DNA from 2 places in the Lachnospira intestinalis genome. Region 2 is predicted to be linked to the other one. Evidence: riboswitches for the same ligand, from Rfam matches in the RefSeq annotation. Region 2 holds a riboswitch; the other holds the start of a gene.
The links. Region 2 has a riboswitch for tetrahydrofolate ahead of WMO37_RS07960 (folate family ECF transporter S component). Riboswitches for the same ligand answer to the same signal wherever they lie in the genome.
Positions count from the first base shown of each region.

Region 1: another riboswitch for tetrahydrofolate. It lies ahead of WMO37_RS10570 (HD domain-containing protein); the one in region 2 lies ahead of WMO37_RS07960 (folate family ECF transporter S component).

Region 1 is NZ_JBBMFS010000009.1:4,327-20,226, reverse strand. Features, by position in the region: gene uxuA (mannonate dehydratase) at 1-356, opposite strand, end outside; gene WMO37_RS10585 (bifunctional folylpolyglutamate synthase/dihydrofolate synthase) at 479-1,762, opposite strand; gene folK (2-amino-4-hydroxy-6-hydroxymethyldihydropteridine diphosphokinase) at 1,785-2,609, opposite strand; gene folP (dihydropteroate synthase) at 2,673-3,479, opposite strand; gene WMO37_RS10570 (HD domain-containing protein) at 3,518-4,000, opposite strand; THF riboswitch at 4,133-4,235, opposite strand; gene WMO37_RS10565 (MATE family efflux transporter) at 4,335-5,675, opposite strand; gene WMO37_RS10560 (MATE family efflux transporter) at 5,784-7,160, opposite strand; tRNA gene WMO37_RS10555 (tRNA-Arg) at 7,385-7,456, opposite strand; gene WMO37_RS10550 (methyl-accepting chemotaxis protein) at 7,538-9,607, opposite strand; gene WMO37_RS10545 (DUF3881 family protein) at 9,724-10,635, opposite strand; gene WMO37_RS10540 (HD-GYP domain-containing protein) at 10,663-11,757, opposite strand; gene WMO37_RS10535 (pectinesterase family protein) at 11,983-15,900, opposite strand, start outside.
Region 2 is NZ_JBBMFS010000005.1:207,449-223,348, forward strand. Features, by position in the region: gene WMO37_RS07915 (L-fucose/L-arabinose isomerase family protein) at 1-1,192, shown strand, start outside; gene xylB (xylulokinase) at 1,280-2,767, shown strand; gene fsa (fructose-6-phosphate aldolase) at 2,786-3,439, shown strand; gene WMO37_RS07930 (ROK family protein) at 3,529-4,719, shown strand; gene WMO37_RS07935 (DUF2079 domain-containing protein) at 4,754-6,625, shown strand; gene hisC (histidinol-phosphate transaminase) at 6,648-7,706, shown strand; gene WMO37_RS07945 (epoxyqueuosine reductase QueH) at 7,735-8,349, shown strand; gene WMO37_RS07950 (hypothetical protein) at 8,443-9,054, shown strand; gene WMO37_RS07955 (hypothetical protein) at 9,058-9,738, shown strand; THF riboswitch at 9,859-9,957, shown strand; gene WMO37_RS07960 (folate family ECF transporter S component) at 10,030-10,602, shown strand; gene yfcE (phosphodiesterase) at 10,772-11,311, shown strand; gene WMO37_RS07970 (hypothetical protein) at 11,420-11,824, shown strand; gene WMO37_RS07975 (S8 family peptidase) at 11,932-13,626, shown strand; gene fucO (lactaldehyde reductase) at 13,720-14,868, opposite strand; gene WMO37_RS07985 (bifunctional diguanylate cyclase/phosphodiesterase) at 14,932-15,900, opposite strand, start outside.

The DNA.
Region 1 (15,900 bases), on a different contig from region 2:
CTTGCAAGCTCTGTCCGCGTCCAGTCAAATACAGGCATAAAATTATAACATACCATATGAATATCCGCTTCGCCCAGTGCCTGCAGCGTTTTAATATAATTATCAATATGCTCATCTCTTTTTGCAGTTCCAATCTTAATGTCATCTGACACATTCACAGATTCAATCCCTGCAATTCCAAGTCCTGCATCGTTGACAATCTTTTTAAGCTCTGCGATTTCCTTTGGCAGCCATAGTTCCCCTGCCTGCTTTCCAAAAAGCGTCGTAATGACATTCTTTACTCCCGGAATCTGTCTGATCTGCTTAAGGGTAACACTGTCATATCCCGGTCCGTACCACCTTAACGTCATCTCCATTATAAAATACCTCCTTAAATATAAAATACATGTCTTATTTCTTTGTTATCATCATACTAACATGTCAGTGCTAACATGTCAATGTATTTTTTTATACAAGAAGGTTATTTATTAAAATTGTTTTATCGCAGCTTCATTGTCCCTGCCCTGCTTATTGCTCCCACACTGTATAAAGAACCAAACGCACACACGCCGGTATTTTTCTTTTGACTCATCCTATATGCCAACTGAACTGCTTCCTCTATGGTATCCATTACAGATACTGCTCCTGTATAACCGCATTTTCTGACTGCATCTGCGCACTCATCCGCACTCATGGCACGCGGGCTGTCCGGTGCAATCGTGATAAAAGCGGCTGCGTATGGAAGCATTGTCCTAAGCATCTGACAGGAATCCTTGTCGCGCAGGATTCCTGTTATAAAAATAAACTTTTCGCCTGCAAAGTAGTTTTCTAAATTTGAGCGCAGCGCATTGATTCCATCCGGGTTATGCGCACCATCAACAATAAACAGCGGTGCTTCTGACAAAATTTCAAACCGCCCCTGCCAGTAAACGTTTTTCATTCCGTCATAAACTGCATTTACCGGTATCCGATATCCCTTCCGGATCAGACAGTCCATTATTTCCAGTACAACCGCAGCATTTTCACACTGATAATCTCCCAATAAAGAAAGTCTTATGCCTGCATACTGTTTATACCCAAAGGTCTGTCCATGTATGCTTCTGTCCGTAATTTTAATATTTTGTACATCCGTGCTTTTAAAACCGGCTTTCTTTTCCTGACATCTTTTTATCAGTACATTCATGACGGTTTCACTCTGTCCGGCTATTACGACCGTTCCGTTTTCTTTAATAATCCCTGCTTTTTTCTGCGCAATTTCTTCCAGTGTTGTCCCCAGAAATCCCATATGGTCATAATCAATATTGACAATTGCTGCAACCTCCGGAACTTCAATTACATTGGTTGCATCATCACAACCGCCCATGCCGACTTCCAGCACCACAAAATCACACCTGTTTTCATTAAAATATAAAAAAGCGAGTGCCACAGCCTTTTCAAATTCAGACGGAACATCTGTCATCTTTGCGCATGCATTTCTTACCAACTCTGCATATCTTACAAATTCTTCTTCGGAAATCATTTCTCCGTTTATCCTGAACTGTTCCCGGTACACAGATATCACCGGCGATGTAAAAAGCCCTGTCTTATATCCTGCCGCTTTAAGAATTTCTGCTGTCATGGCACACACAGAACCTTTTCCATTAGTTCCCGCAACATGGATAAATTTAAGCTTTTTCTGCGGACAGCCCAGTCTTTCCAGTAATTCTTCTATTCTGCCAAGACCAAGCCTTATGACTCCGTTATGTGATTCCTTTATAAAATGCTCTGCTTCTGTATATATCATACTTTTCCTCTTGATTTTAAATTTATGATAATGAACCATCCAGTCTGCTTAACAGCTGTCCTACCGTGCAGCCTAAAACCGGATGTCTGTGATACGGCGCAATCTGTGCCATCGGAATTAATACAAAACCGCGGTTCTGCATATCTATATGCGGCACGGTCAGCGCAGGGGTATCTATGATACAGTCATCGTAAAACAAAATGTCCAGATCCAATGTCCTCGGTCCCCAGTGTATGGTCCGTTCACGCCCCGCTTCTGCCTCAATTCTGTTAAGAAGCGCCAGCAGTTCTTCCGGATACAGCAGTGTTTTAATCTCTAATGCCCCATTTAAAAAGACATCCTGTTCAACACCGCCGTAAGGCTCTGTCGTAATATAATCGGATACCTTTACGACCTTACAATACGAATGGTTTTTTAGTTTTTCTACAGCTTCGTCAAGATATGCTTTTTTATCGCCCATGTTCGACCCGGTTGCAATATATGCCCTGTGCCATCCTCTTGATATTTCAACACTGACACTGTCTACGGGAATCGCAACAGGTGCCCACGGTTTTTCTATTTTCACATCTACTTTTTCCGCCAAATCATACCGCAGCAGTAATTCCTGTGCAAGTTTCTCGGCAACGGTTTCAATCAGTTTAAATGTATTATTCTGAAAGAACTTTAAAATATCCCGGCTTACATCCCCATAATTTACGGAACACGCCAGATCATCCGTCAATCCCGCTTTCCGGGTATCGGTATACACCACGACAGAAACCAGAAATTTCTGTCCTAACATATTCTCGGCTTCAAAAACACCATGGTTTCCAAACACAACTAATTTATCAATTGAAATTTTATCCACGTTAATCCTCATTTCTAAACAGCTTGTTGTAAAGCGGCGATTTCTCATCTGCCATCTTTGTTATTATTTTGACAGGATTGCCTCTGTCATCTTAATAATTCTGTAATTTTCTTTTACATCGTGAACTCTTACAAAGGAACAGCCTTTCATGACACCGATAACCGTTGTCGCCAGTGTTCCCTCCACCCGCTCGTCCGCCGGTAAATCAAGTGTCAGTCCAATCACGGATTTTCTGGACGTTCCAAGTAATACCGGATAATTGAGCTGCTTCATGATTTCAAGATGATTGATAATCTCAAGATTCATTTCATACGTTTTGCCAAATCCCACGCCGGGGTCCAGCATAATCTTATCATCGGGTACATTGGCTTTCTTTGCAATTGCAATGCACTCCTGCATATCCCGGATAAAATCTTTTTGAAAATCATCATATACGGCTTCATTCCTGTTATGCATAAGGCAGCATGCCGCATTATATTTTGCTGTATATGCTGCGACTTCCGGGTCATGCTTAAAGCCCCAGATATCATTTACAAGGTCCGCTCCCGCCTGCAATGCCGCAAGTGTGACCTTCCCCTTATAGGTATCAATTGAAACCGGAATATCAAAATGCTTTTTCACCGCCTCAATCACCGGCGTTACCCTTGCAATTTCTTCTTCTTCAGAAATCACTACATGTCCCGGCCTGGTGGATTCCCCTCCGATATCAATGACGTCCGCTCCATCCCGTATCATTTCCTCTGTATGCTTTAATGCTGCATCCAGCGTATTAAATTTACCGCCATCCGAAAAAGAATCCGGTGTTACATTCAAAATTCCCATTATATAACAGTGGCTGCTTAAATCAAACTCTTTATTACCTATTTTCATACAATCTCCATTCCTTATCTGCTGCTGCCTGCAGCTTATTAATAATCAATTTCCAGATTCATCTTCTGTCTGTCCCAGTTACATTCCGCCTGCGCCGCGCACGCAAAACAGTTTCTTGATTTCTTATCCGCCCAGTATAACATTTCGTATAAAGGCGTGTCCGCGCCGGTGTCTTTTATCCGGTGATGTAGAATAAAGTCCTTTATCAGGCTGATTTCTTCTTTTGCAAAACCGCAGTCCGGCAGGATTCTGTCACACAGGGCCGCTCCCGCCATTTCATGTGGAATCCCTTTTTCTATCTGATCTATTCTTCCGATATCATGCATAAATGCCGCTGCATATATGACCTCTTTTGATATGGACAGTTCCTGTTCCACCGAATAAATATACATCAGTCTTGCTACATCCAGAAAATGCTCCAGCGTATGATTACAAAATTCCCGGTGTTCCTCAGCCTTTTGCAGCGCATTATATTTTTTCTGATATAAAGGATGTCTATATATTAGATTTACACGTTTCATGTCTTCACCAATCCTTCTAATATCAGCCGGACACCCGCTTTTATTTTTTCACTCTCCATCTTTTCCTCTTTTTTTATGTAAACAAAAAAGCATTCATACCCGTTCTCAGGAAATGAATGCTTTATATTTTCTGACAGCGGATGCGAAGGCACATCGCAAATCCGCTTTACAGGGATTTTTCGTCCAATGGCAACTTCCCGTCCATTGACACTTTACGCATGACTTCTACTCTGTTCACATCTATTTGTTTTTGCATCTTTTACTATATCTGTTATACTGCCAATTGTCAATCCTGTTTTTAACAGGGCGTTATACATTGTAATTTGCAGTTTTATTAAAATCCGGCTGGTTTTTCAGCCGGCCATGATTTTCTGAGTGCCGCATAGGAAATTAGAAAGTTGGCAAACCAGCCGGCCGGTACAGCAAGCCATACATATGCAATGCCAAAACGCGGAGCACATATAAGGGCAACCAACAGACGGATTGCAAGATTTACCATATTAGCAATGAGGAATGGCCGCATGATTCCAAGTCCACGAAGAACCCCGTCTGTTGCCATCTTGATACCCATAAAGATGAAAAAATAGCCAAGCCATTTCATATAATCCCCGGACACCTGATATGCTAAATCGGTTCCATCCTTACCCAGGAATAACGAAGAAATCTGAGTATGTAATGTTTCAATCACTATAAAGGCAAGAACTGCAAAACATATATCTAATACAATTGCAGCATGGTATCCTTTTTTGATACGCTGGTTCTGTTTTGCACCCAGATTCTGGGAAACATATGGTGAAACGGCATTTCCAATGGATACAAAAATCAGGGAAAAAACATTTTCTACTCTCATTGTTGCCGAATAACCTGCAAGCGCCTGTGTACCGAATGGATTTACAACCGCCTGTACTATCATCATGCCAATAGATACTGTAGACTGCTGCAAAACAGATGGTACAGCAATTTGAAGCATTGAATATAACTCCTGCCTGTCAAACCGTTTAAAGCTGCTTTTATACCGGCGCATCCGGCAAAAGAAAATCAGAAGTGAAAAAACAGCAGAAATCCCCTGTGCAATCAGCGTTGCAAGCGCTGCACCAAACACGCCAAGCCTTAAGCCTGCTACCATCCAAAAATCCATAAAAATATTCAGAATAGAAGAAAATATCAGAAGTCCCAGCGGAATCTTTGACTCACCGATTGAGGTGAACATCGTTGAAAGGATATTATACATAAACAAAAACGGAAATCCTACAAAATAAACACGCAGGTATAATACTGCTTCATCCAGTATATCAGCAGGTGTCTGTAATGCATTCATCATTATATTAGAAAATCCAAAACCAAATACACCCAGAAGTATGCTTAGAATCAGAAAACTAATCAATGATGTTGATACGATTGTTTTCATTTTACTATAATCCCTGGCACCAAAGTAGCGGCTCACAAGCACCCCTGCACCTACACCGGCACCAAGTGCCACACAAATGAATACATTCGTAAGCGCAGCACAGGCTCCAACTGCCGCAAGTGCAGAAGAACCGACAAACTGACCCACAATAATTGAATCAGCCATATTATATATCTGTTGGAAAAAGCTTCCCAGAATCATAGGCATTGCAAAAACAGTCAATGCTTTAAGAGGTGCATCTGTAATTAAATATTCATCCTTTGACATTATTCTATTCCTCCATAAATCCACAGCTTTTAGCCGGAAGTACAAGCATAGCATCCATATACCCCCACCGGAAGCGATGCCGCAGCATACATGGGAGTTAAACAAATGTCAATAATCTTGTGGTTTATTCTCTGCCAGTCTCATAACTTCCTTCCATGCCGGTGAGAACAGGTAATAACCTATCATTGCAAACATTCCAAAACTGAAAGATATTGGAAAACACAGCATTACCCATGTTCCATCAAAATATCTGTTAATAATATATGCACTTGGAATTCTGACTGCCCAAAGCATGAGAATATTAACAATGGTCGTATAACGCACCCTTCCTGTTCCATTTACAATAGATATTATACAATTAAAAATAGCATAGAACCACTGGGAAAGCAACATGACAACAACATGTCTGCTCGCATACATCAGCACCATTTCATCTGATGAAAAGAAACGTATCAACGGTTTATGTATCATAATGAAAAATAAGCCACAGCCAAGGGTAATAAGTCCGGAACATATTGGAATTTTCCAGTGTCCCTCCTTAATTCTATCATATTTTTTTGCACCGTAATTCTGCCCTGAAAATGTAGTGGCTGCCGAAGACAAGCCGGTAATTGCTATATTGGAGCAGCCCGTAATTCTTCCTGCTACTGCACCCCCTGCCATAAATACGGCGCCCTGGGAGTTATTAAAAGTCTGTAATGCAACATGCCCTAATGAATACAGCGAATTATTAAGTCCGACAGGCAGACCAATTGCCAGGATATCCTTCATCATTTTTCCTGAAAATCTTCGTGGCAGGAATGTAAACTGAATCTCCGGAAACATCTTTCTTATATAAGCAATACTTACAAGCCATGAAATAAACATCGCTATACTTGTAGCAAGTGCTGCACCTGCCACATCCATGCCAAATCCTGCAACAAATACTAAATCAAACACTATATTGGAAATACAGGATACAACCAGAAACCATAATGAAGCCTTGCTATCCCCAAGTCCTCTTAATATTCCGGCATTCATGTTATAGCCCAGATTTCCAAGCGTACCTAAGAATACTAATCTCGTATAGATTAGTGCAGCATCCCATACATCCTGCGGAACTTTCATAAATTCAAGAATATACGGTGCTGCAAACCACCCCAGAATTCCAACCGGAATTCCTATAATATAGATAAATGTTATTGAGGTTCCACATATTGAAACAACCTTATCGGATTCCTTTGCTCCGGCATATTGTGATATAAGAATAGACACACCGGTTCCTATTCCCAAGAAAACACATAATAATACTTCAACCGGCTGCGAACTCGTTCCGACCGCCGCCAGCGATGTATCACCACAATATTGACCTATTACAAGTGCATCGACTGTTGTATATAACTGCTGCAAAACATTTCCAATAATAATTGGTATCGCAAACAGTATAATGTTTTTCATAATATGACCTATCGTCATATCAATCTGTCCTTTTCGTGAAACTGCCATCATTTACTCCTTATTATAAAATAATCCATTCATTTCTGCTACTTATAATAATACTGTAATTTAATGCCATTTTCTAGCGATTTATGGCATGAACTACAGAAAAAGTATCCATATTTTATTTTATGATATCAGGAGCAGACGGTTTGAATCTGCATAAGCTATGTGCTTGTAGCGCGCAAAAAATGCAGCAATGATTTTAAATTCATTGCTGCATTCTTTTCAACTGTTCCCTGCGGGAATCGAACCCACAACTAGCGCTTAGGAGGCGCTCGTTATATCCATTTAACTAAGAGAACAAATAAGGACAGTCTGAAGATTTCAGACTGTCCTTATTCTATCACAATTAGCTAAAACGGTCAATTGCTTTCTCGTTATGCCTACTGTAACTTGAACTTGTTGATTGCTTCTTTTAATGCAACTGCGATTTCATCAAGCTCTACTGTGCACTGATTTAAATTGTGCATTGTTGCATTAACTTCTTCTGCGGAAGCAGTTACTTCTTCGGATGCAGCTGCTGTTTCTGTAGAAATAGAAGCGACATCTTCCATTCTGTCAATTACATTTCCTCTGCTGTTATCCATCTGCTCATTTAACTTGGCAATGTTGTCAAGACCTTCCGTTAAAGCGTTGATAGAGGTTGAAATTGTATTAAACAGATCCTTTGTATCCTGAATAGACTGGTTCTGTTCAGTGATAATCTGGTTCGTTTCATCAAGTGTCTTTTCTACCAGTGCAGACTTATCTGTAATCTCGGCAACAATCTGCTTGATTTCATCGGTTGACTGCTGTGACTGTTCTGCAAGCTTTCTGATTTCATCTGCTACAACTGCGAAACCTCTGCCGCTCTCACCTGCTCTTGCCGCTTCAATACTTGCATTCAGTGATAACAGATTCGTCTGTTCTGTAATTTCTGTAATGGCATTGGAAATGAAGTTAATCTTTTCAATACTCTGAATCATTTCATCTACAACGGACTGGGAAATCTTTGAATTTTCAATAGACTGCTCGCCCTTGCCGATTAAATCTTCTACAATCGTGATACCCTTGTTACTCATCTGCTGGGTTTCAATCGACATATCGTTAATATCACTGACATATGCCTTTGTTTCGTGTAATCTCTCTGCGAGATTTTCAACTTCCTTCGTCGCATTGTTCGTGCTTTCCGCCTGCCCCTGTGCCCCGATGGATACACTCTGGATTGCTTCAGAAACCTGATTTGTTGTTTCGGTTGTTGTCTTGGAAATCTCAGAAATATTATCTGATGCCTTGATAATAACCTGTGAACGTTCTTCCACATCCTTAATCAGTATGGATACATTATCAACCATTTCATTAAAGTTACCTTCAAGTTCACCAAACTCATTCTTCTTCTTAATTGGAATTCTCTGTGTTAAATCACCGTCTGCAACAGCCTGCATAACACTGTTAATCTTCTTGATTTCCTTTGTAAACATCATTGTTACAAATAATGCAATGACAATACCGATGATAAATGAAATAATACCGGATGAAATCGTTGCATTAACAATCTTATTCACAACGCTTGCTGTTTCATTGGAACTGATAAAACCAACCAGTGTCCAGTCTGTAATTTCATCTCTGGCTACTACAACGTGTACTGTCTTTCCGTTAATCTTTTCATCAAAATCCTGAACATTGTAAATTTCTTCCGGCGACTCTGCGTTTAACTTACTCCAGAAATTGTAGCTGCTTACACTGTCTGAAGAATATGTATTCTTATCGTTATTTACAATAATCTTACCATCTTTGTTTACAAGAACCACATAACCTGTATTTAACAGACCGATGCTCTGTACATAATTGGTCATTTCTTCAAAATTAATATCCATGGCAACTGCACCATAGTTGCTGTTATCTGAATACTTGATTTCCTGTGAAACGGTAATGACAGTATTTCCCTGTGAATCTGTATAAGGATCTGTAAACTGTGCATATACGCTGTTTCTTGCAGGTGAACCGATTGTAGACTTATACCAGTCTTTTGCTGTATTATTCACACCGTCCTGGATAGACTTTTTGTTACCCAGCTTATTCTTTGTATTATCCCACTCTGTCCAGCCTGTGATCAGGTGTCCCGTAACAGTTGAAAAATACGCTCTTTCTGCACCGTTTGTAACTTTAACGGAAGCAATTAATGCATCCTGTACTGTTGTTACATTCGTATCATAATCGCCCCTGTCTTCCAGATGCTTTACGGCATCATTTCTTGTTAAAAGGTCTATTGGCTGACTGATATTTTTCAGATAATTAGTAAATCCCATCTTGGTTTCCTGTAATGTCTGTACACTTGTCAGCTTCAAATTTTCTGTCTGGGCTGATTTTGTTGTTTCTATTGCCCTGAATGCAAGTATCAATGTTGGAATCAAAATTGCCAGTACAAAAAATCCGACAAGCTGCACTCCGATTCCACGAAGTTTCTTACTCATAATTTCATCTCCTATTAATATTCTTAAACTCTTATAGTTATTCACTGTTTCATATTAACACAATCTCCTATAAATTGCCATTTATTTTGCAAAATTAATATTTTATTAACATTTTATTAAAATTGCACTCTGCCCTGAAGCCATACCTGTCCCTTAAAACGCCGTCCGACTGCCGGTTCCCCCAGCAGATCCGCTTCGTTAATCGCCATGCGGAACACCATATTGTTACATTCCAGTGTCATCTGGTAGACTTTCTCATCTGTATAAGTATTTCTTACCTCCGACAACTCCAGAATTTCCCCCATCACAGAATACTGGTCACATTCGACACCGCACGGCATAAATGTTGAATCTACGATGGAAAACACATCTTCATGGATAATACGGTGTGAGATTTCCGTATAAGTATCAATATCTTCAAGGGTCAGGCTCTCCATTGCCTGTTCATCACCCCTTTTAGCTGCCGCAATACGCCGTCTTCTGCTTTCCTCCGCTTCTTTATCCTTTTCCTGCTTTTTGCGGATTGGAAGCAGTATCATCCCGCCAATGGATAATGCCGTCATGACTGCCCGTTTACCCGGAACCGGATTTTTTACGGAAGCACCTCTTGTGTCCAGCAGTTCCGGAAGCTTCTGATTCCCTGCTGCTTTAACCAGATAATCCAGATAATCCATAATATTCTGTAAATAAAAAATCAGCGTAACCCCTGTCTTTGCCTCATCACAGACTGCTGCAAACGACTCCTTATCCAGATGCCGCTCTATCGTAATCTCATCATTCTGCGTTCCCACGCTTCCCATTAAAAATGGAAAATGATATTCATAGACAAACCGGTTTTCCTCATATCTTCCATAAATATAAACGCCCATGGATTCGCCTGCTGCTACCACCATTGAACCCCTGTTTAATTTTTGATTTTTCAGCACCAGCCCCTCATCAATGCACTCTTTTATCCCCTCTTGTATAAATTCTGCCTCAGCTTTGGAATCCATCCTTGAAAATCCAAGCGCTCTCATATATAAATTCATATATTATTTTTGAATAAACTCCTCTGCTTATAATGTATCGACAATAAATACCGTCAGATACTTTAACAAATCTTTTTCCACTTCTTCTTTATAATCTGTTCCATCTGCATATCGCAGCATACGGATTACCGGACGGTCTGTAACCTCCCGGTTCTGGCGTACAACCACACCGATTTCTCCTTCATTCGTCATGACATTCATGCCAACCGGATACACTGCTACCGATTCAAGCAGCTTATTCGCAATGGTCGCATCATATTCCATGCCCGTATGCACCTTGATATACTCGATGGCTTCATAAATCTTCATCTTCCGGTTACCGATTCCACTCACCAGGCTGTCAAAATCATCACAAACGGATACTAAGCGCACTTCTGCCTTTAACTTGCCATTTCTCTGCTGGAACGGAAAGCCTGTTCCCTTTACGTTTTCATGGTGAAGAAGAATAATCTCTTTTGCCGTATCGGACAGCCATTCTTCTTTTTCTACAGAGCTGTATCCATAGATGGTATGCTTTTTATATTCCAGTAAATCCCTGTAATTCATATCTTCAATACTAATATTCTCATACGGTACGCGGATATACTTTAAACCAATATCATGCAGAATCGCCCCAAGCGCCACATTATGTACCTGACGCTCTGTCATCTTCAGCTTCAATGCCAGAATGGTTGATAATGAACACACATTAATACAGTGTGTATACATATCTGTACTGACATTGCGGATTTCCGTCACATTGGTCAGGACATCATGGTCTGAAAGTACAGAATCAATAATATTTTCTGCCGCCTCTCCAATCTTTTTTAAATCCGAATTATGTTTATAAATATGTCTGTCAAGAATCCCCGCGACAATTTCCCTTGAACGGTCTGTCGTTTCATCCAGCCTGTATATTTTCTTTTGCTGCGGCTCTTTTTCTTCTTTCCGTTCTTTTACAATCTGTCCGCTGCCGGTCTGTTCTTTTACATATACATAGCCGATCCGCTGGTCCGTCAGCTTTTGAATATATTCTTCCTTTAACTCTGTATCGGACTGTACAAGAACCGTATCAGATGCTGACATCACAGGGACTGCCAGTATTTCATCACCTTTTAAATCTTTTACATCCACACGTATCATAATAACTCCAATCCGTTACTCCAATAACTTCTGCATATAAATTTATTCCTGTATACAGCTTTTATTTTTTATCCAATCCTTTTTATTAAAGATATCATAAATTTATATTTTTTACAAGACAAAGCGGACGCCTAACTCTCATTTAGCGCCCGCTTTTTTTCATTTTTTTAATTATTTATGCAATCAGATGTTGCGGTCAAAATTCCCCGCCTATGATATCTGCAACTATTCTTCTGTATCGTTTTTTTTCTTTTTAAAAAGTACAAAACCAATCACTGCCATGCTGGCAATCAGAATAATCACGATGCCGACCACCTTGCCAGATGAAACAGAATCACCTGTCTGAACCTGTGTTTCCTCTGCTGCATTGTCTGCCGCTGTTGTTTTTTCCGTACTCTCCGTATTCTGGATTGTCGGATTTTCCGGCTGTTCCGGTGTTGTCGGCTGTTCCGGTGTTGTCGGCTGTTCCGGTGTTGTCGGCTGTTCCGGTGTCATCGGCTGTTCCGGTATTGTCGGCTGTTCCGGTGTTGTCGGCTGTTCCGGTGTTGTCGGCTGTTCCGGTGTTGTCGGCTGTTCCGGTGTCGTCGGCTGTTCCGGTGTCGTCGGCTGTTCCGGTATTGTCGGCTGCTCCGGTGTCACGGCTGTATCTTTATACACAACTGCGTAAGTTGAGAACTGACCGGTTGTAAATGTAATGGTCATATCATCCTGATTGAATTCAGAAGATAAAACAACTGCATCCTTTCCATGAACTCTTACAATATCATACGTTCTCTTCTTTGATGTATCCGTATTGCGAAGGCTCTCAGGAACTGTAATCTTCATTGTCAGCGCCTCATTTGTATCTGTAACAACACGGGTACTTTCTCCAACTTCCGCTTTTAATACAATATCAAGATACATTCCGGCACTCTGTCCGTCTGATAACTTCTTTGCTATCAGTTCCTTCTCTGTATCTGAAACGGTTGCGGTAATATCTGCTATATGAAGAGATATCGCTGTCTTTGCACCATTGGCCGCAGACTTTTGTTCTTCCTGTGTCAGAACCTTCTTTACAATGTCATCGGTTGTTCCCTCAACTGCAACTGCCGGTGTATTTTCACCTGCAACAACATCAATGCTTACATCAGTTTTACCGTTGTTGTCATCGCCCTTGTTGTCGTCAAGTTTCGGAATAACTTCGGTTTTTGTTTCACCGCAGACCGTACAGGTATAAGTCTTTACGCCCTCGGCTTCTGTCGTTGCTTCTGTTGTAACCTTACCTTCATCCCATACATGTCCTGTTGCCGGAATTTCTTCTTCCTTTGTGTCTCCGCAGACTGTACAAGTGTAAACTTTTACACCTGTTTCGGTACAGGTTGCTTCTTTTTCGATTGCTCCGTCATTCCATGTATGCTCTGTGTGTTCTTTATGTACATCATTGTAAGCTGTCTTTTCCCACTGCAGTGTTGTCATCGTCAGCTTTCCGGCACCTGTGTAAGGCTGTACCTGTGTTTCAAGGTCTGATGCCGCGTACAGGGTGTAGCCGCTGTATGGAAGACTTTCTATAAATTCTCCTCTGTCCTGAACTAATGCCGTTTCGCCTTCTTTATTCGTGTTCAAGGTTATCTTTAATTCTTGTTCTTTGCCATCCAGCAGATACATCGTGTTAAATGCATTAATATAGCCGGCCTCACTGTCACCGTTACCACTGATTAATGCGTTAGTCATGCCGGACATATAGCAGTTTTCAAGAAGCATGTGCGCACCGCAGTTCGAAGAAGCGCCGTTGCTTACAATCTTCTGTGAAAATGCCGAACCGACTGTATTCTGGATATCCAGACGCATATTTCTTAAATCCTGTGCATCCATAATACAATTATAAACGTGTGCCGTACCAAAACGCAGTCTTGGCATTCTGTCCATTGAATCCTTGTAGTAATTGTTTGCCAGTGTTACGGTAATGTTTTTAGCTGACGTATCTGTATCGGACTGTCCGAGCAGATGTGTCTTTTTCTGTCCATATGCATAGTTATAAATCTGCTGATCTGTCATGCCCGCATCCAGTAAATGTTTATAATACGGATAGTTGTCCGGATTTTCCTTCATGGCATTCATCATCGTATCAAAAAATACGCTGTCTTCACTCGCCGGTAAAAATTCACACCATGAAATGGTTACGTTGCTGCTGTCTACCGGTGTCTTAACATCAATCACACCGTCATATGCTTTATAGAACGTACAATGGTCAATCCAGATATTGGAACTTCCCTTTTCAATTGTCATGTAGTCCCAGTCATTACGGTCATATGCGCCTTCGGTTGCATCATCCCACTCCCAGATTTCATCAAATTCGATGTTTCTGATAATGATGTTGCTTGAACCTGTAATATCAATGCAGGTATGTGTAATCTTTGCACCGTTCTTTGAGTAAATCGTCAAGTTACTCATATCCTGTAACTTTAACATGGATACACCTGTCTGTATCAGTGTCGGGTGTGTCAGCGGTGCAAGCTTATGTGCCGTAATAAATGCTTTGTAATTCTCAAAGCCCTCAACCTCGTTCGTTCCCAGTGCAATATCACTTGTCAGTTCGAGCACGGACGGTCTACCGCTTGCTTTTATACTCTGGATAGCCTGTAAAAATTCTTCGGCTGAACCTGCGGTGTAATAATCCTTAGAAGATTCCATTAATAATCCGCCGCCGGTTGTCTTTCCGCTCTGTGCGTATCCTTCGAGTACATATTTATCCAGTCCGGTATCATCACCTTCCATGCCGGAATAGGTATCGGATACGTATTCTTTCTCAACAAATTTGTTCTCAATACCAGTATTTACGGTTCCCACATATCTTCCGCCAATCATCGCTACGATTGTATATGGATCCCAGCCTAAATAACCGGTGGTTGTCATTTCTTCCGCCTTTGCGGATGAAATCTGTCTTCTGTTAACATTAATTGCATAACCCGGTCCAAAGCTTCCAAATTCAAAGAATCTTGCGCCTGCTGCCGGATTTCCGCTCATATCCGAATACGGATTTGCAGTATTGGCACGGAGAATTTTACCCATGTAACAGTCAATCCATGTAATATAGGCATCTGCTCCCCACGGTCTTGCAAGGTAATATCTGCTGCCTGAACAGCCCGTTTCCGAAAGCACACGACACTTGTAAAATGTCAGTCCGTATGCCGCATCAGCTCCTGTCTTTGGAGCACATACATAGCCGGAATTTTTAGCTGCGCTATAACGGAATACCAGCTTACAGTCATTAAAGAATGCCCTTGGCTCATTTCCGTAAATAAAGTCTACATTTCCTGCAATATAACACTTGTAATAATACTGTGTTCCTGCATTAGCACAAAGTGTATCCTGATATCCTAAAATTCTTACATTAACATACAAAGTATTTTCTGCATCATTTCTTAATGCATCGCAGGATTCATTGGAAAGCGAACCGTCACCAAGGTATTTATATGTATTTTCAATGGTCAGGTTTTCTGCTGAAAATCCGGTTGCCGCCTTTCCGATGCTGACTGCACAGCGCTGGCTCATGTCACCGCCGACCCATTCTTTGGTATCATAATAAATTCTTGTCTTTTCACTGTCTTCACCAATGAGTGTAATATACGGTGATGTCACTGAAAGATGTTCTTCGTAATCGCCTTCTTTAACAAAAATCACAACGCGCCGTTCATTGGACGCTGCTACAGAATTGACTGCTGCCTGTACGGTCTTGTAGGTTGCAATTCCATTTACCTCTTCGCCGTCTGTTCCATCATAAGCAGCATCAACCACTTTCTGATAATTCGTCAGATACACAAAATTAAAGGTTTCTCTTGTGATATTGCCATCTTTATCCGTGAACCGTAATTCCACATCATTTCTGCCCTGTGCAATCTCCTTATCGTCAAATGCAAAGTTTTCTTTGGCTTTCACACTCTGTGTGTCTACTGTTTCTCCGTTAATCACCAGTGAAACATCTGCCATCTTTTCAACGACACCTTCAAGGGTAATCTTACCATCAAATACGGTGTCATAAGACCTCTTTGTAATCGTAAATCCTACCGCATCATCCTCGTATACATAATCTCCCTTATGTCCGGCACTTGGCACTGCCCATACCGTTTCTGACGGATTGCTGTAGTTATCCAATGTGGTTCCAAT
Region 2 (15,900 bases):
GTTTGTTGCGGCGGCCGAGGAAACCTCCGCAGACGGCGGACTTGTACAGGGCAGAGGTGATGCATACTGCGGTATGTTAAATGCAAGCTACAACTTAAAACTGCGTAATGTCGGCGCTTACATACCGGAATATCCGGTCGGAACCGCAGAAGAATGTGCAGACATGATTCATGAATTTTTGCCGGTGGCACGTGCAGTATATGGACTCAATCACTTAAAGATTATTACTTTCGGTCCGCGTCCGACGAATTTCCTCGCCTGCAACGCACCGATTCAGCAGCTCTACAACTTAGGTGTTGAAATCGAAGAAAATTCAGAACTGGATTTATTTGAAAGCTTTCACAAGCACGCAGGCGATGAGAGAATCCCGGCAGTTGTAAAGAGCATGGAAGAAGAACTCGGCACAGGCAACAAAAAGCCGGAAATATTAAACAAGCTTGCACAGTATGAACTGACACTGCTTGACTGGGTAGAAGCACATAAAGGCTCCAGGGAATTTGTGGCAATTGCAGGAAAATGCTGGCCGGCATTCCAGACACAGTTTGGTTTTGTACCGTGTTATGTCAATTCAAGGCTGACTGCCATGGGAATCCCGGTTTCGTGTGAAGTCGATATTTACGGTGCATTAAGCGAATTTATCGGCTACACGGTAAGCAAAGACGTTGTAACACTGTTAGATATTAACAATTCCGTACCGGCAGACATTTATAACGAAGATATCAAAGGAAAGTTTGACTATACACAAAAGGATACGTTTATGGGCTTCCACTGCGGCAATACGGCGGCATGCAAGCTGTCCTTCCATGAAATGCGCAATCAGATGATTATGGCACGCTCCCTGCCGGAAGAAGTAACAAACGGTACATTAGAAGGGGATATTGTTCCGGGTGACATTACATTCTACAGATTACAGGGAACGGCAGAAGGCGGTATCCGTGCTTACATCGCACAGGGCGAAGTCCTTCCGGTAGCAACAAGGTCTTTTGGTGCAATCGGTATTTTTGCAATTCCTGAAATGGGCAGATTCTACAGACACGTATTAATCGAAAAGAACTTCCCGCATCACGGTGCGGTTGCATTCGGACATTTCGGAAAAGCCATTTTTGAAGTATTTAAGTATATTGGTATCGAGGATATCGGATTTAACCAGCCAAAGGGCATGCTTTATAAGACGGAAAATCCGTTTGGCTAAGATACCATAGATAAAAATATACGGCCGGTTTATACCGCAGGCGCATGAACCGGCGCAGATAAAAATGCCTGTGGAATGGAGAAAAATATGTATTATATTGGTGTGGACTTAGGGACTTCTTCTGTAAAGCTTCTGCTTATGGATAAACAGGGGACGGTTGTAAAAACGGTTTCAAAAGAATATCCGATTTCGTTTCCAAAGCCCGGCTGGTCAGAACAGAATCCGTATGACTGGTATGAACAGTCGGTTGCGGGAATCCGTGAACTGACAGTGGGCATAAAGAAAGAAGAAGTGGCAGGTATCAGTTTTGGCGGACAGATGCACGGACTGGTAATTTTAGATGAAAATGATAAGGTGATTCGCCCGGCAATCCTTTGGAATGACGGCAGAACGACAAAAGAATGTGAATATTTAAACAATACAATCGGCAAAGGAAAGCTGACAGAGTACACGGCAAACATCGCATTTGCGGGATTTACGGCACCGAAGATTTTGTGGGTACGGGAAAATGAACCGGAAAATTTCCAAAAAATCCGTAAAATCATGCTGCCAAAGGATTATCTGGCATACCGTTTTTCCGGTGTACACGCAACCGATGTATCGGATGCATCCGGGATGCTTTTATTTGATGTCAAAAACCGCTGCTGGTCTGAGGAAATGTTAGAAATATGCGGTATTTCAAAAGACTGTATGGCAAGAGTTTTTGAAAGCTATGAATGTATCGGACATCTGACAGAGGAAGCAGCAGAAAAACTGGGGCTTACAACAGATACGGCAGTCATTGCGGGAGCCGGGGACAATGCGGCGGCAGCAGTCGGCACGGGAACGGTCGGTGACGGAAGCTGTAACATTTCACTGGGTACAAGCGGTACAATTTTTATTTCAAGCATGACATTTGGTGTTGATGCAAATAATGCCCTTCATGCATTTGCCCATGCAGACGGTCATTATCATTTAATGGGATGTATGTTGAGTGCTGCCTCTTGTAATAAATGGTGGCTTGATGATATAATAGGTACAGGTGACTATGCAAAGGAGCAGGAAGGCATTACCGATGAGATGCTTGGCAGCAATCATGTTTTTTATCTGCCATATCTGATGGGTGAACGTTCTCCGCACAACAATCCGCTGGCACGGGCAACGTTTACAGGCATGACGATGGACACGACAAGAACCGATATGACACAGGCTGTTTTAGAGGGGGTTGCATTTGCAATCCGGGATTCCTTTGAAGTGGCAAAAAGCTTAGGTATGAAGATTACCGAAACCAAAATCTGCGGCGGCGGTGCAAAAAGTCCGCTGTGGCGCAAGATGATTGCCAATATTTTAAATATAAGGGTATGTGTACTGGATAAAGAAGAAGGACCGTCCCTTGGTGCGGCAATGCTTGCGGCAGTCGGCACGGGTGCTTATGAAACGGTAGAAGCGGCGGCAGGACAGATTGTCCACGTTGTGGATACGATTGAACCCGATGCAGAAATTGCGGCACGCTACGAAGAAAAGTATCGTCAGTTTCAGCAGATATACCCGGCATTAAAACCGGTGTTTGATAGTATAGCACAGAGTTCATTTTAGTTTAGAATCGAGGAGAGTATGAAGTTTTTTATTGATACAGCGAATGTAGAGGATATTAAAAAGGCGAATGATTTAGGGGTGATTTGCGGGGTGACGACGAATCCGTCACTGATTGCAAAAGAAGGACGGGATTTTAAAGAAGTCATTCAGGAGATTGCATCTATCGTAGACGGACCAATCAGCGGGGAAGTCAAAGCCACGACAACCGATGCCGAAGGCATGATTGCAGAGGGCAGGGAGATTGCCGCAATCCATCCGAATATGGTTGTTAAAATTCCGATGACGGCAGAGGGCTTAAAGGCAACCAAAGTATTATCAGGCGAAGGCATCAAGGTCAATGTCACTTTAATCTTTTCAGCCAATCAGGCACTGCTTGCAGCAAGAGCGGGTGCGGCTTACGTATCGCCGTTTCTTGGCAGATTAGACGATATTTCACAGCCGGGGATTGACTTAATTCAGACGATTGTAGACATTTTCAGCAATTATGACATTCAGACAGAAATCATCTGTGCAAGTGTCAGAAATCCAATCCATATTACAGACTGTGCACTCGCAGGTGCGGACATTGCGACCGTACCGTACAAGGTTATTGAACAGATGATTCACCATCCGCTGACCGATGCGGGCATTGTAAAATTCCAGAATGATTATAAAGCAGTTTTTGGTGAATAAATTCAGTTCGCGATTCCTTAGGCATTAAAATGCCTGCGGAATGGAGATTAGAAGATACAGATAAACGCCGTCTGCGGCATGGAGGAAGTATGATTACAACGGAAAAAATCACAACAACGGACGTAAAACGTTTCAATAAAAACCGAATATTCCGGCTGATTCATTATGCGGATAAGATTTCAAGACAGGAGATAGCGGATATTTTACAGTTATCCCTGCCTACGGTTAATCAGAATTTAAAGCTTTTATTAGAGAAAAATCTGATTGACTTTGTGGGGAATTTTGAATCAACAGGCGGTAGAAAGGCACAGGCAATTACGGTAAACGGGATGTCAAAGTGTGCGGTCAGTGTCAATCTTTCAGATGCCGGCATTAAAGTGTCCCTTGTCGATTTAAAAGGGGAGATTGTCTTTTCGGAAAAAAAGAGCATTTCTTTTACGGAAGATGCCGTTTACAGTGAGAGTATTGCGCAGCTTGTAAAAGATGTGATTTCCCGCAACAATGTCGCAGACGAAGATGTTTTGGGTGTGGGAATCACAATTCCCGGTATTTTTGATAATGACAATAAGACACTGGTGTTCTCCCCGACCATGGGAATCCGCAATTATCCGATAGCGGAGCTTACCAAAGCAATTCCTTATACCTGCCGTGCAACCAATATTACAAGGGCAAATGCGTATGCGGAATTCTGGTTTGACAGAAAATTTGAGAATCTGACTATGAATAATGTGGAGGATTTTAACCGTTCTGCGGCATCGGGTCAGTCTGATGCAAAGCTGTACGTCATGTTAAATACAGGTGTCGGCGGGGCATATATCGATAAAGAAAAATTACAGACCGGTGTGCATAACCGTTATGGCGAGTTTGGACATATGACGATTCATCCACATGGCAGAAAGTGTTTTTGTGGAAAAGAAGGCTGTTTTGAAGCGTATGTGTCAGCAAGACGGCTTTCGACGGAGCAGGATTGTACGCTGGATGAATTTTTCAGCCAGTTACAGCAGGAAAATCCCCGTTTTATCAAGGTGTTCGAGGAATATTTAGATGATTTGACAACAGGCATTAACAACCTGTATATTATGTGTGATGGAAATGTTGTTGTCGGCGGTCCGGTTGCAAAATATCTGGTACCGTATCAGGATAAAATCCGCAGAATGCTGGTTGAAAAGTATTCATTTGATACGGACGGTTCGTATTTCAGTTTTGCACAGTGTACGGCAGAACAGGCAGATACCGGGGCGGCACTGATGTTTCTTGGAGAGTTTATCAGTAATATCTAAGGAGTAGCGGGGCAGATATGCCACGGTGTAAAAAATGATGAATACCATGAAGAATTTCAGAAAGAATTTTAATTTAAAACACTGCGTCATAAGATTTATTATGGCGTGGTGTTTTGTCTGTCTTATAGAGGCAGTATGGATTGCGGTGACGGCAAAAAAGAAGATGAGTACTTTATCGTATGTAGGTGAAGTGCCGGTTGCTTTACATATACTGACGATTGCCGTTTTGTTTGCTGTATTGTATATCTTGTTTGAAAAAATAAAAAATATCCGGACAGAAAAAATGCTGCTGGTACTGGTAACGGTGCTGTATGCATTCACCGCAGTTATTCAGACACCGGATGTCTGGTTTTGTACCGGGATGGTGCTGTTGCTGACATTTACGTTTTCTTATGCGTTTGAGTCGGAAGCCTGTACAGATATCGATATGGATAATACAGCCGGAACGGCGACTCAGGCGGGAACATCGCAAGTCAATACGCAGAAAAAAGGCGAACTGTCCGGCAGAAGGGGTCTGCACATCATTTGTATTGTATCCGGTGTCCTTTTTGTGTTGTTTACGGGTGGCTGTACAGCATTGCGGGTGCTTGCCTATGAAGCACCGAATTTTGACTGCGGGCTGTTCTCACAGATGTTTCACTATATGAAGACAACATTTACGATGAATACAACCAGTGAGCGTGACCACCTGTTATCGCATCTGTGTGTGCATATCTCGCCGGATTTTTATCTGCTTCTGCCGTTTTATGCACTGTATTCAAAGGCAGTGACATTACAGGTCATGCAGGCAGTGGTGATTGCACTTGGGATTGTGCCCTTGCTCGGCATTTGTAAAAATCACGGCTTAACCCGCATGGAATCCGCATTGACAGTGAGTGCATACTGCCTCTATCCGGTAATGAGCGGCGGTTGTTTTTACGATATCCATGAGAATCTGTTCCTGCCGCTGTTTATATTGTTGTTTTTGTATTTTCTGGAAAAGGAAAATTTAAAGGGCAGTATCATCAGTCTAATCTTACTGCTGGGGGTAAAAGAAGATGCGGCGGTGTATGCGGTGTGTATTCTTGTTTACATGCTGTTTGTCAAGAAAAAGACAGGCTGGAAGCGCCACAGTATCATGCTTGCGGCAAGTCTGCTGTATTTTATTTTTACAACGGTGCTTTTGTCGGTCATCGGGGACGGTGTCATGACATACCGTTTTGACAATATGGTGTACGGGGACAGCGGCAGTATGTCTGGCATGATCCGCACCGTGCTTGCAGACCCAGCGTATCTGGTGACACAGGTACTTACACAGGAAAAGCTTGAATTTATCATGCAGACAATGGGCGCACTGCTGTTTTTACCGCTGGTGTCAAAAAAATGGTCCCGCTATATTTTAACAGTACCCTACATTTTGTTTAATTTAATGTCGGATTACACGTATTTTCACAGCATTTATTTTCAGTATGCATTCGGTTCGGGTACACTGCTGTTTTATCTGGCAGTAGTCAATCTTTCGGAATTAAGACGGGAGCTGCGCGTGCGTGCCGTTCCGATGCTTGCAGCGGCATGTCTGCTGTTTTTCGGGGCAACGGTATATCAGAGAAGCTCGGTTATAGAGCGCTACAATTCGGCATATAATCAGGAAGTTTATGCCAATTTTAACGAAGCACTGTCCCTGATTCCAAAAGATGCCGGCGTGACGGCAACCACCTTTTTGTGTCCGGCACTTTCCGACAGGGATATTCTTTATGAATTGTATTACACTGATAAAACCACAGAGTACATTGCGCTGGATCTGCGCACAGGCAGTACGGATTTTAATGTGGATGATTATTTAAATAACGACCGTTATGAAACCATTTATTATAAGGCATTTCAGATTGCAGTGTTTAGGGATTTGCAGTATAATGATGAAAAATGAGCATTGGAGGAAAGTATCAGTGATGAGAGCATGGGAAAAGAACATTAGGAGAGTAGAACCATATGTACCGGGCGAACAGCCAAAGGTGGATAATGTCATTAAGTTAAATACGAATGAGAATCCGTATCCGCCTGCACCAAAGGCATATGAGGCAGCAAAAGCATTTGATATGGATAAGTTAAGATTATACCCGGACCCGGAGTGTTCTGCACTGGTTCATTCAATTGCACAGTATTACGGCATGGATGATAATGAGGTGTTTACCGGTGTCGGTTCGGATGATGTGCTTGCCATGTGCTTCCTGACCTTTTTTAACTCCGAAAAGCCGGTATTATTCCCGGATATTTCGTATTCATTTTACAGTGTATGGGCGGATTTATACCGGATTCCGTATGAAACACCGGCGTTAAACGACAAGTTTGAGATTGTGCCGGAGGATTATTTTAAGGAAAACGGCGGTGTGATTTTCCCGAATCCGAATGCACCGACAGCCCTGCATATGGATTTGGAAAAAGTCGAAGAAATTATCCGTCACAATCAGGATGTAGTTGTCATTGTGGATGAAGCGTATATTGATTTTGACGGCAGGTCTGCAAGAGAACTGGTTCATAAATACGACAACCTGCTGGTTGTACAGACATTTTCAAAATCCCGCTCCATGGCAGGTATGCGAATCGGCTATGCATTTGGTAATAAGGATTTAATCAAGGCATTAAACAATGTGAAGTTTTCATTTAATTCTTATACAATGAATGCACCGACATTGGCATACGGCGTGGCGGCAGTGGAAGATGATGCTTATTTTAAAGAATGTGTGGAAAAAATTAAAAATACAAGAGAAGAAGCGAAAAAGCAGCTTATGGCACTTGGTTTTACTTTCCCCGATTCTACGGCAAACTTTATTTTTGCGACACATCAGCGCGTACCGGCAAAGACGATTTTTGAAGAATTAAAGAAAAGAAATATTTATGTGCGCTATTTTAACAAGCCGCGGATTGACAATTATTTAAGAATTTCCATCGGAACCGATGCGCAGATGCAGGCACTGTATGCCGCATTAAAAGAAATCGTAAATGCATAGGGCAGAGGGGAAAAGAACGGAGTAAGAAATGGCAGTCCCATTTGAAAACAGAAATTTTCAGAAAGAACTGGAAAAAAAGTTACAGGAATTACAGCAACAGGACGTAAAACATCTTTTACTGCACAGCTGTTGTGCACCGTGCAGCAGTTATGTGATTGAATATCTTTCACGATATTTTCAGATTACGGTGTTTTATTACAATCCGAATATCTCTGCGGAAGAAGAATATCGCAAGCGTGTTCTCGAACAGCAGCGTTTTATCAAAGAATTTCCGGCAAAGTATCCGGTTGATTTTGTCGAAGGTGATTATGAGCCAAGGGTCTTTTTTGATACGGTGAAAGGATACGAACAGTGTAAGGAGGGCGGCGAGCGGTGCTTTTTGTGCTATGAGCTGCGCCTAAAAAAGACGGCGCAGCTGGCGGCAGAAAAAGGATATGACTATTTTACAACCACGCTTACTATCAGTCCGTTAAAAAACAGTGTGAAACTCAATGAAATCGGACTGCGGCTCGGAGAAGAATACGGCGTGCCGTATCTGCTGTCGGACTTTAAAAAGAAAGAGGGCTATAAGCGCTCCATTGAGCTGTCAAAAGAGTATGGTCTGTACCGTCAGAATTATTGCGGATGTGCGTATTCCCGTTGATTTTTCACCGGAAAATGTTATATACTAAAGAGTAGAAAAACCGGATATTCATCATGGAAAACCGCCGGAAAACGGCAGAAATGAGGTATGATTATGGCAAAAAAATTTGCAAAGACATTAGTGGGAATCGGTGCGGCAGCAGTTGCCGGAAAAGTTGCTTACGATAAGTACAAGACCGTAAAGGAAGCTTTTACAAAAGAGGAAAATGAAAGCGTAGATGCAGAAGTTAAAAAGTACAATGCTATTTTTGAAAAGAAAGTTGTAGAAGTAGAAGATGAAGAATTTTCAGGCTGTGAAATTAAGACCGTCGGTGCAAAGGCAGTGCTTGATTTAGGTCTGGCAGTTTTTGAAAAAGACGTTTATATTAACTTTAACAGTACGGCAAGTACACTCACAATTATTCTGCCGGAAGGTGTGAATGTGGCATGTGATATTGAAAAGAGCGTCAGCAGTGTGAAAAATCTTGTGGATAACGTCGACGAGGAAGGAATCCATACGGTATATGTCATCGGTAAGGCGGTTGGCAGCAGTATCGAGATTATTCCTGTGAACTTCTATATGGATGATGACGATGATTTTGAAGATACTGATGAAGATATTTTTGTAGATGAAGACAAACAGGAAGCTGCAGCAGAGAAAGAAGCGTTACAGCCATCAGAAGATGGCGAAGCAGACGACAAGCTGGATATTGAAGAAGTTGAATAACCGATGAAGTACAGGGATAAAATCATTGCATATTTAGATACGATAGAGCCGGGGACAGTTTTAAACCTCAACGGACTGTATGAGAAGCAGTTTTATAAGATGTCGCAGGCGGCATTCTTTAAGGCAATGGAGCGGCTGGTGACAGACGGGATTTTACTGCGTGCCGCAAAGGGCATGTATGTCAAAGCCGGCTCGCCAAAGGAAGCACAGGAAGCCGTGTTAAATTACTACTTCGGAGAGAATAACGACAATGGAATGTACATCGGGTATCATTTGTATCACAAGTATGGAATCACGGAAGAAAAAAGTGATGTTGTCGAACTCTATTCCAATAAAATGACAAAGCAGACGGCAAATATCGGCAATATTCATGTGAAAAGAACAACGATTGTATTAAACTATGAGAATACAAGAGTGGTGGAAGCACTGGAGATTTTAGAACATTTTGATGAAATCGAAGGCTTAAACAAACACAAATTTGCACGGTATGCCAGACAGTTTGCAACCGGTTATCAGGATGCGGCGGCAGTCTACGTCATTGAGAATATGAAGTATAAAAAGCGCACGGTTGCGTTTATGAAGAAGATTCTGGATATGTATAAAATGGAAAATTCACTGGGACAGTTTATCAGTTTTGCCACGCGTTACCGGCTTCCGGCAGTACAGCGGGTTGCAAAGTTATAGTCGGCATGATGGCAGCTTTGCCGTGGTATTCTGTAAAAAAATGAATTTAGGGCTTTACAACAGTAAAATATGTGTATATAATACGTGTTATTGCGAGAGCAATAAAAATAAAACATAAGAAGCAGAGTAGGACTGTGCGCGTTAAGTGCCGGATGAACAGGGAGTTGTCATCCGGACGAAAAGAAAGATCTTGCGGTGCACAATCCGCATCCCGCTGCTACATAAATATACATATATATATCGTGTACCTCTTTATGTAGAGCGAAGGCTACTGCAAAGGAGGTATTTTTTATGACAACATTTTTACAAAACTTCAAGGATTCTTCACAGGAATTCAAAAACGTCAGGTCACTGGTAACAGCCGCACTGCTGATTGCACTGCATACGGTTTTAGCGTACTTTGTATCGTTTCAGGTGACACCGTCCCTGCGTATTTCCGTTTCGTTTCTGGCAAATGTCGTAACGGGTGCAATGTTCGGACCGGTTGTGGGCTTTATCTGCGGCGGTGTGGGTGACATTGTGCAGTTTGTCATTAAACCGACAGGACCGTATTTCTGGGGCTGGACAATCAATGCAGCACTTGCGGGACTGATTTATGGCGCATTTTTATACAAGAAGTTCCCAAGAAAAGGGAAAGTATTTGACATTGCCTTTTTTATCCGTGTCGTACTGGTGCTGGTAATTGACACACTGCTTGTCAATGTCCTTTTGGGAACATACTGGGTTCATGTGATGTACGGAAAAGGATTTGCATTTTATCTGACGACACGCTTTATGAAAAATATCATTCAGCTGCCGGTAAATATTATCCTCACCTACTATGTCCTGTATTTTGTAAGGGTTATTAAAGAAAAAATAGAATAGTCAAAAGCGGAAAAGAGATTAGTGTGAAAAATAACGCTGATGCGCTTATTTTTCACACGGCTATTTGTTTCTGAGCGAAAACAAATAGCCATGATTGCAGATGAGAAATCGCCTGCGCGAATTTCTCATCGCAACTTCACGACAAAGTCGCTCAGAAATGAGGATTATTATGAAAAAAATTATGATTGCATCGGATATTCACGGCTCAGCATATTATTGCAGACAGCTGCTTGAGCGTTATAAGGAAGAAAAAGCAGAACGCCTGATTCTTTTAGGAGATATTTTATATCATGGTCCGAGAAATGACCTGCCAAAGGAATATGCACCAAAGGAAGTGATTGCAATGCTTAATCCGCTGCGCAATGAAATCCTTTGTGTCCGTGGTAACTGTGATACGGAAGTTGATCAGATGGTACTCGATTTTAATGTATTATGTGAACAGGCATTTGTCGATGTGAATGGAAAAACACTGGTACTGGCACACGGACACAAGCTGGACGAGAAAAATATTCCGGCGTTAAAAGAAGGAGATTATCTGGTATGCGGTCATACACACATTCCAAAGTGCGAAAAGCGCGGTGATTACACCTATATTAATCCGGGTTCTGTGTCTATTCCAAAAGAAGGAAGCGCACACAGCTATGTTATTTTAGAAGATCAATTTTACTGGAAAGACCTTGACGGAAATGTTTATATGACTGAAAGATAATCTACACAATAATTTATACTTTATTAATTGATTTTGTGGATAAGTATGATACAGTAGATATAGTGAAATGATAAAGAAAGGGCGCTGTTTACCGGCGCGTGTACTGCAATGGAAAGATGGAAAGAACGGATGGCACGGTTTATGATTGGCCGTTACGGCATGGACCAGCTGTCTAAGATGGTAAATTATATCAGCTTTGCTTTATTGATTCTTACTTTATTTACACATAGTATGCTGCTGTATATCCTGGCTGTGGGAGGAATTGTATATTCCTACTACCGTGCATTTTCAAGAAATATTTCAAAACGTTACAGTGAAAATCAGGCGTATTTAAAGGTGAAATACGATGTGTTAAAACGGTTCAATCAGTGGAAGATGCGTATAAAGGACAGCAAGACCCACCGCATTTTTAAATGCCCAAGCTGTTCCCAGAAAATCAGAGTGCCGCGCGGCAAAGGCAAAATTCTGATTAAGTGTCCGAAATGCCGGATTGAATTTACAAGAAAATCATAGATTGAAACAATAAAATTGCCAGAACAGTCTGTGACAAAAAGCATATAATAAAAGAAAAGCAAGAAAGCTGCTGTGCATAGGTGCATAGCAGCTTTTTTAGGAGCAAAATGGCAGACCAGAAACTTGAAAACCTGTTAAATATCAGCCTGCAGGCGACGAAGGAGGAACGGGAAAAGTCAGAAGAACTCGGCATCGGATATGACCCGGAGCAAAATACATGGGAGCTGATTGTGCGCTATACGGGCAGCTTAGACGGGCTGAGAATACGCTATCCGCAGATTCGGATACGGGAACTGTTAAACCAATATGCAGTGCTTATTGTGCCGGAAACGCTGGTAGATGCAGTTTCGCAGGAAACGGTCATAGAGTATGTCGAAAAACCCAAACAGCTGTATTTTGAATTACAGGCAGGCAAAGCTGCATCCTGTATCAATGCAGTACAGCAGGGGATGAATAATCCGTTTGGACTTTTCGGAAAAGGAACGATTGTTGCCGTGATTGATACCGGTATCCGCGCAGAAAGCATGGAATTCCGCAATGCGGACGGCAGTACACGCATTTTAAATATATGGGACCAGACAACCGGAACCGAGTATGACAGAAGCCAGATTGATGAAGCTTTGCAAAATGAAACAAAAGATACAGCAGGTATTCCCGGAGCGGATGTATTAGGACACGGTACACAGGTTGCTGCGATTGCCTGCGGCAGCAGCGGTGTGGCAGCTCAGGCGGACATTCTGGTAGTAAAACTGGGACTTGCGGCTAAGAACGGATTTCCACGTACGACACAGTTAATGGAAGCACTGGATTATGTAGTCAGGAAAGCGATAGATTACGGGAAACCGCTTGCGGTCAACATCAGTTTTGGCAACAATTACGGGGACCATACCGGTAGTTCTCTGTTAGAAAATTTTATTAATGATATTGCAGACAGCTGGAAATGTTCTATCTGCATCGGGAGCGGCAATGAGGGGCTGGGAGCAGTCCATACAGGCGGAACGCTGACAGAAGATATGGAAGAAACGGTTGAGCTTGCTGTCAGCAGTTATGAAACGGGACTTAGTATCCAGATATGGAAAGATTACTGGGACGATATTGCCGTGGAAATCATTGCGCCGTCCGGCAGAAATCTGGGGCGGATTCAGGAGAACAGCCGTGTCAGCCGGATCCGTTATAAAGATATGGAACTGCTTACATATTTTGGAGAACCTTCGCCGTTTAGGATTCGTCAGGAAATTTATATTGATATGATTCCACAGACAGTATATATACAATCCGGATTGTGGAAACTCAGGCTGATTCCGCGTTCTATCCGGAACGGACGATATGATATGTGGCTGCCGGCACAGGGCGCGCTAAACTTTGGGACGGGATTTACAAGCCCTGACAGTGCATCGACATTTACCATTCCGTCTGCGGCGGCAAAAGCAGTGACAGTGGGGGCGTATGATGCGGGAACGGGCAGTGCGGCTCCGTTTTCGGGGCGGGGTTATATCGTGGAAATCGGTGGAAGCCTGATGGTAAAGCCGGAGCTTGCAGCACCCGGTGTTAATGTGCTTGTACCGTCGGTATCCGGCATGGCACGTGTGAGTGGAACGTCCTATGCCACACCTTTTGTAACAGGCAGTGCGGCACTTTTAATGGAATGGGGCATTGTGCGTGGCAATGATGCATTTCTTTATGGTGAAAAATTAAAGGCATATCTGATTAAAGGGGCAGAACCGCTGGCGGGAGCAGCAGTGCCTGATACACAGACAGGCTGGGGAAGACTGTGTCTGAAAAACAGTCTTCCCCAGGCATAAAAGACATAATAATCAAGATATAATATCCGGGAACTAAAAAAGTGGCGTACCACAGTAAGAAGCTGTAGTGCGCCACTTTTTTAATATGTGCTTTTAAATTAAGGATTCATACAGTTCTGTAATATCAGCAACACTGGTTTCCTTTGGGTTGCCCGGACGGCATGCATCATCATAAGCAGACTGTGCAAGGAAAGGAATATCCTCTTTCTTTACAATATCTTTTAAGTTTTCAGGGATACCAACATCCTTTGCGAGCTTCTTAACAGCATCAACAGCAGCTTTGCGGTATTCTTCCTGAGTCATGGATTCAGTTCCTTCTACACCCATAGCCTGTGCGATATATTTATACTTATCACCGGTTGCTTCTGCGTTATATTCCATAACAGTCGGAAGAATAATTGCATTTGCGATACCGTGCGGTGTATCATATAATGCACCGAGTGGGTGTGCCATGGAATGTACAATACCAAGACCGACGTTTGAGAAGCCCATGCCTGCGACATACTGACCGAGTGCCATGCCTTCCCTGCCTTCCGGTGTGTTATCAACGGCACCGCGCAGAGAGCGGGAAATGATTTCGATAGCCTTTAAGTGGAACATATCGGATAATTCCCATGCACCGGCAGTAATATAACCTTCAATGGCATGTGTGAGGGCATCCATACCGGTTGCGGCAGTTAAGCCCTTTGGCATAGAAGACATCATATCCGGATCAATAAAGGCAACAACCGGAATGTCATGTGGGTCTACGCACACCATTTTACGGTTCTTTTCTGCATCAGTAATAACATAGTTAATCGTAACTTCGGCAGCAGTACCGGCAGTCGTAGGAACTGCAAAAATAGGAACAGCCTTATTTTTTGTATCAGCAACGCCCTCTAAGCTGCGTACATCAGCAAATTCAGGGTTTTTAATGATAATACCGATGGCTTTAGCTGTATCCATAGAAGAACCGCCGCCGATTGCTACGATATAATCAGCGCCGGAAGCTTTGAATGCTTCTACACCGGTCTGTACATTTTCAATCGTTGGATTCGGTTTAATGTTAGAGTACAATTCATAAGGAAGTCCGGCGCCGTCTAATACGTCCAATACCTTTTTTGTAACACCGAATTTTACCAAATCCGGGTCAGAGCATACAAAAGCTTTTTTAAAAGAACGTCCTTTTGCTTCATCTGCAATGCTTTTGATTGCACCTGCACCATGATAAGAAGTTTCGTTGAGAATAAATCTGTTTGCCATAATAAAGTCCTCTCTTTCTGTTAAAACTTATATAACATCCTTTTGCTTTTAAGAAATGCAGTTTCAGGCACTGCATTTTGCAACAAAGTCATCGTGAAACTGTTTGTAAGGACAAGGACGTCCGAAGAAGAAGCCCTGACTGTAGTCGGGACCGACCTGTTGGAGGCGGATACGTTCTTCTTCTGTTTCAATGCCCTCTACACAAAGTTTCAAATCCAGATGATGTACCATGTCGCTCATTAAAGACAAGAGGTTGTAATCATATTCATTTGACAGTGCCTTTGCAGTAAAGGAACGGTCAATTTTAATAATGTCCGGTTTTAATTCATACAGATAGTGAAAATTAGAATAACCGGTACCAAAATCATCTAATGCAAGACGGATGCCTTCGGATTTTAAAGAACCCCACAGGCTTGTAAAGCGCGGGTCGGATTCCAGCAGTCCGCTTTCTGTTAATTCAATTACGACATTAGCCGGGTTGACTTCAAATTCTTCAATGGCAGCAGCAATTTCACTGATAATGTCACTTTTCATAATTTGAATATAAGAAACATTAATGCTGATCTGAAAATTTGGAATTACCCGCTGGATTTTTTTACCGCAGGCAAGTGCCTGACGCATAATCCATCGTCCTGCCGGAATAATCAGCCCGGTTTCTTCCAGAATCGGAATAAATTCGGCAGGGGAAATCATGCCAAGTTCTGCACAGTGGAAACGCATTAAGGTTTCAGCACCGTACAAAGTGTTGTCTTCAGCGTGAAACAGTGGCTGAAAGTAAGCTTCAAAACCTTCAAAGTGATTTAAAATAGACTGGCGCAGAATTTTTGTAATCTGTTTTTTACGCAGAAAATTTTCATAATCCTTTGAAGTGAAAATTTTGTAACGGTTTTTGCCGTTGCGTTTTGCTTCATTTAAGGCAAATTCTGAAATCTTCATAATATTGGAATAAGACTTTTCCCAGACATCTGCACAATTTAAAATGCCGCCGGAAATTGTAAATACAACTTCATAGTGGTTATCTTCCACAAACTG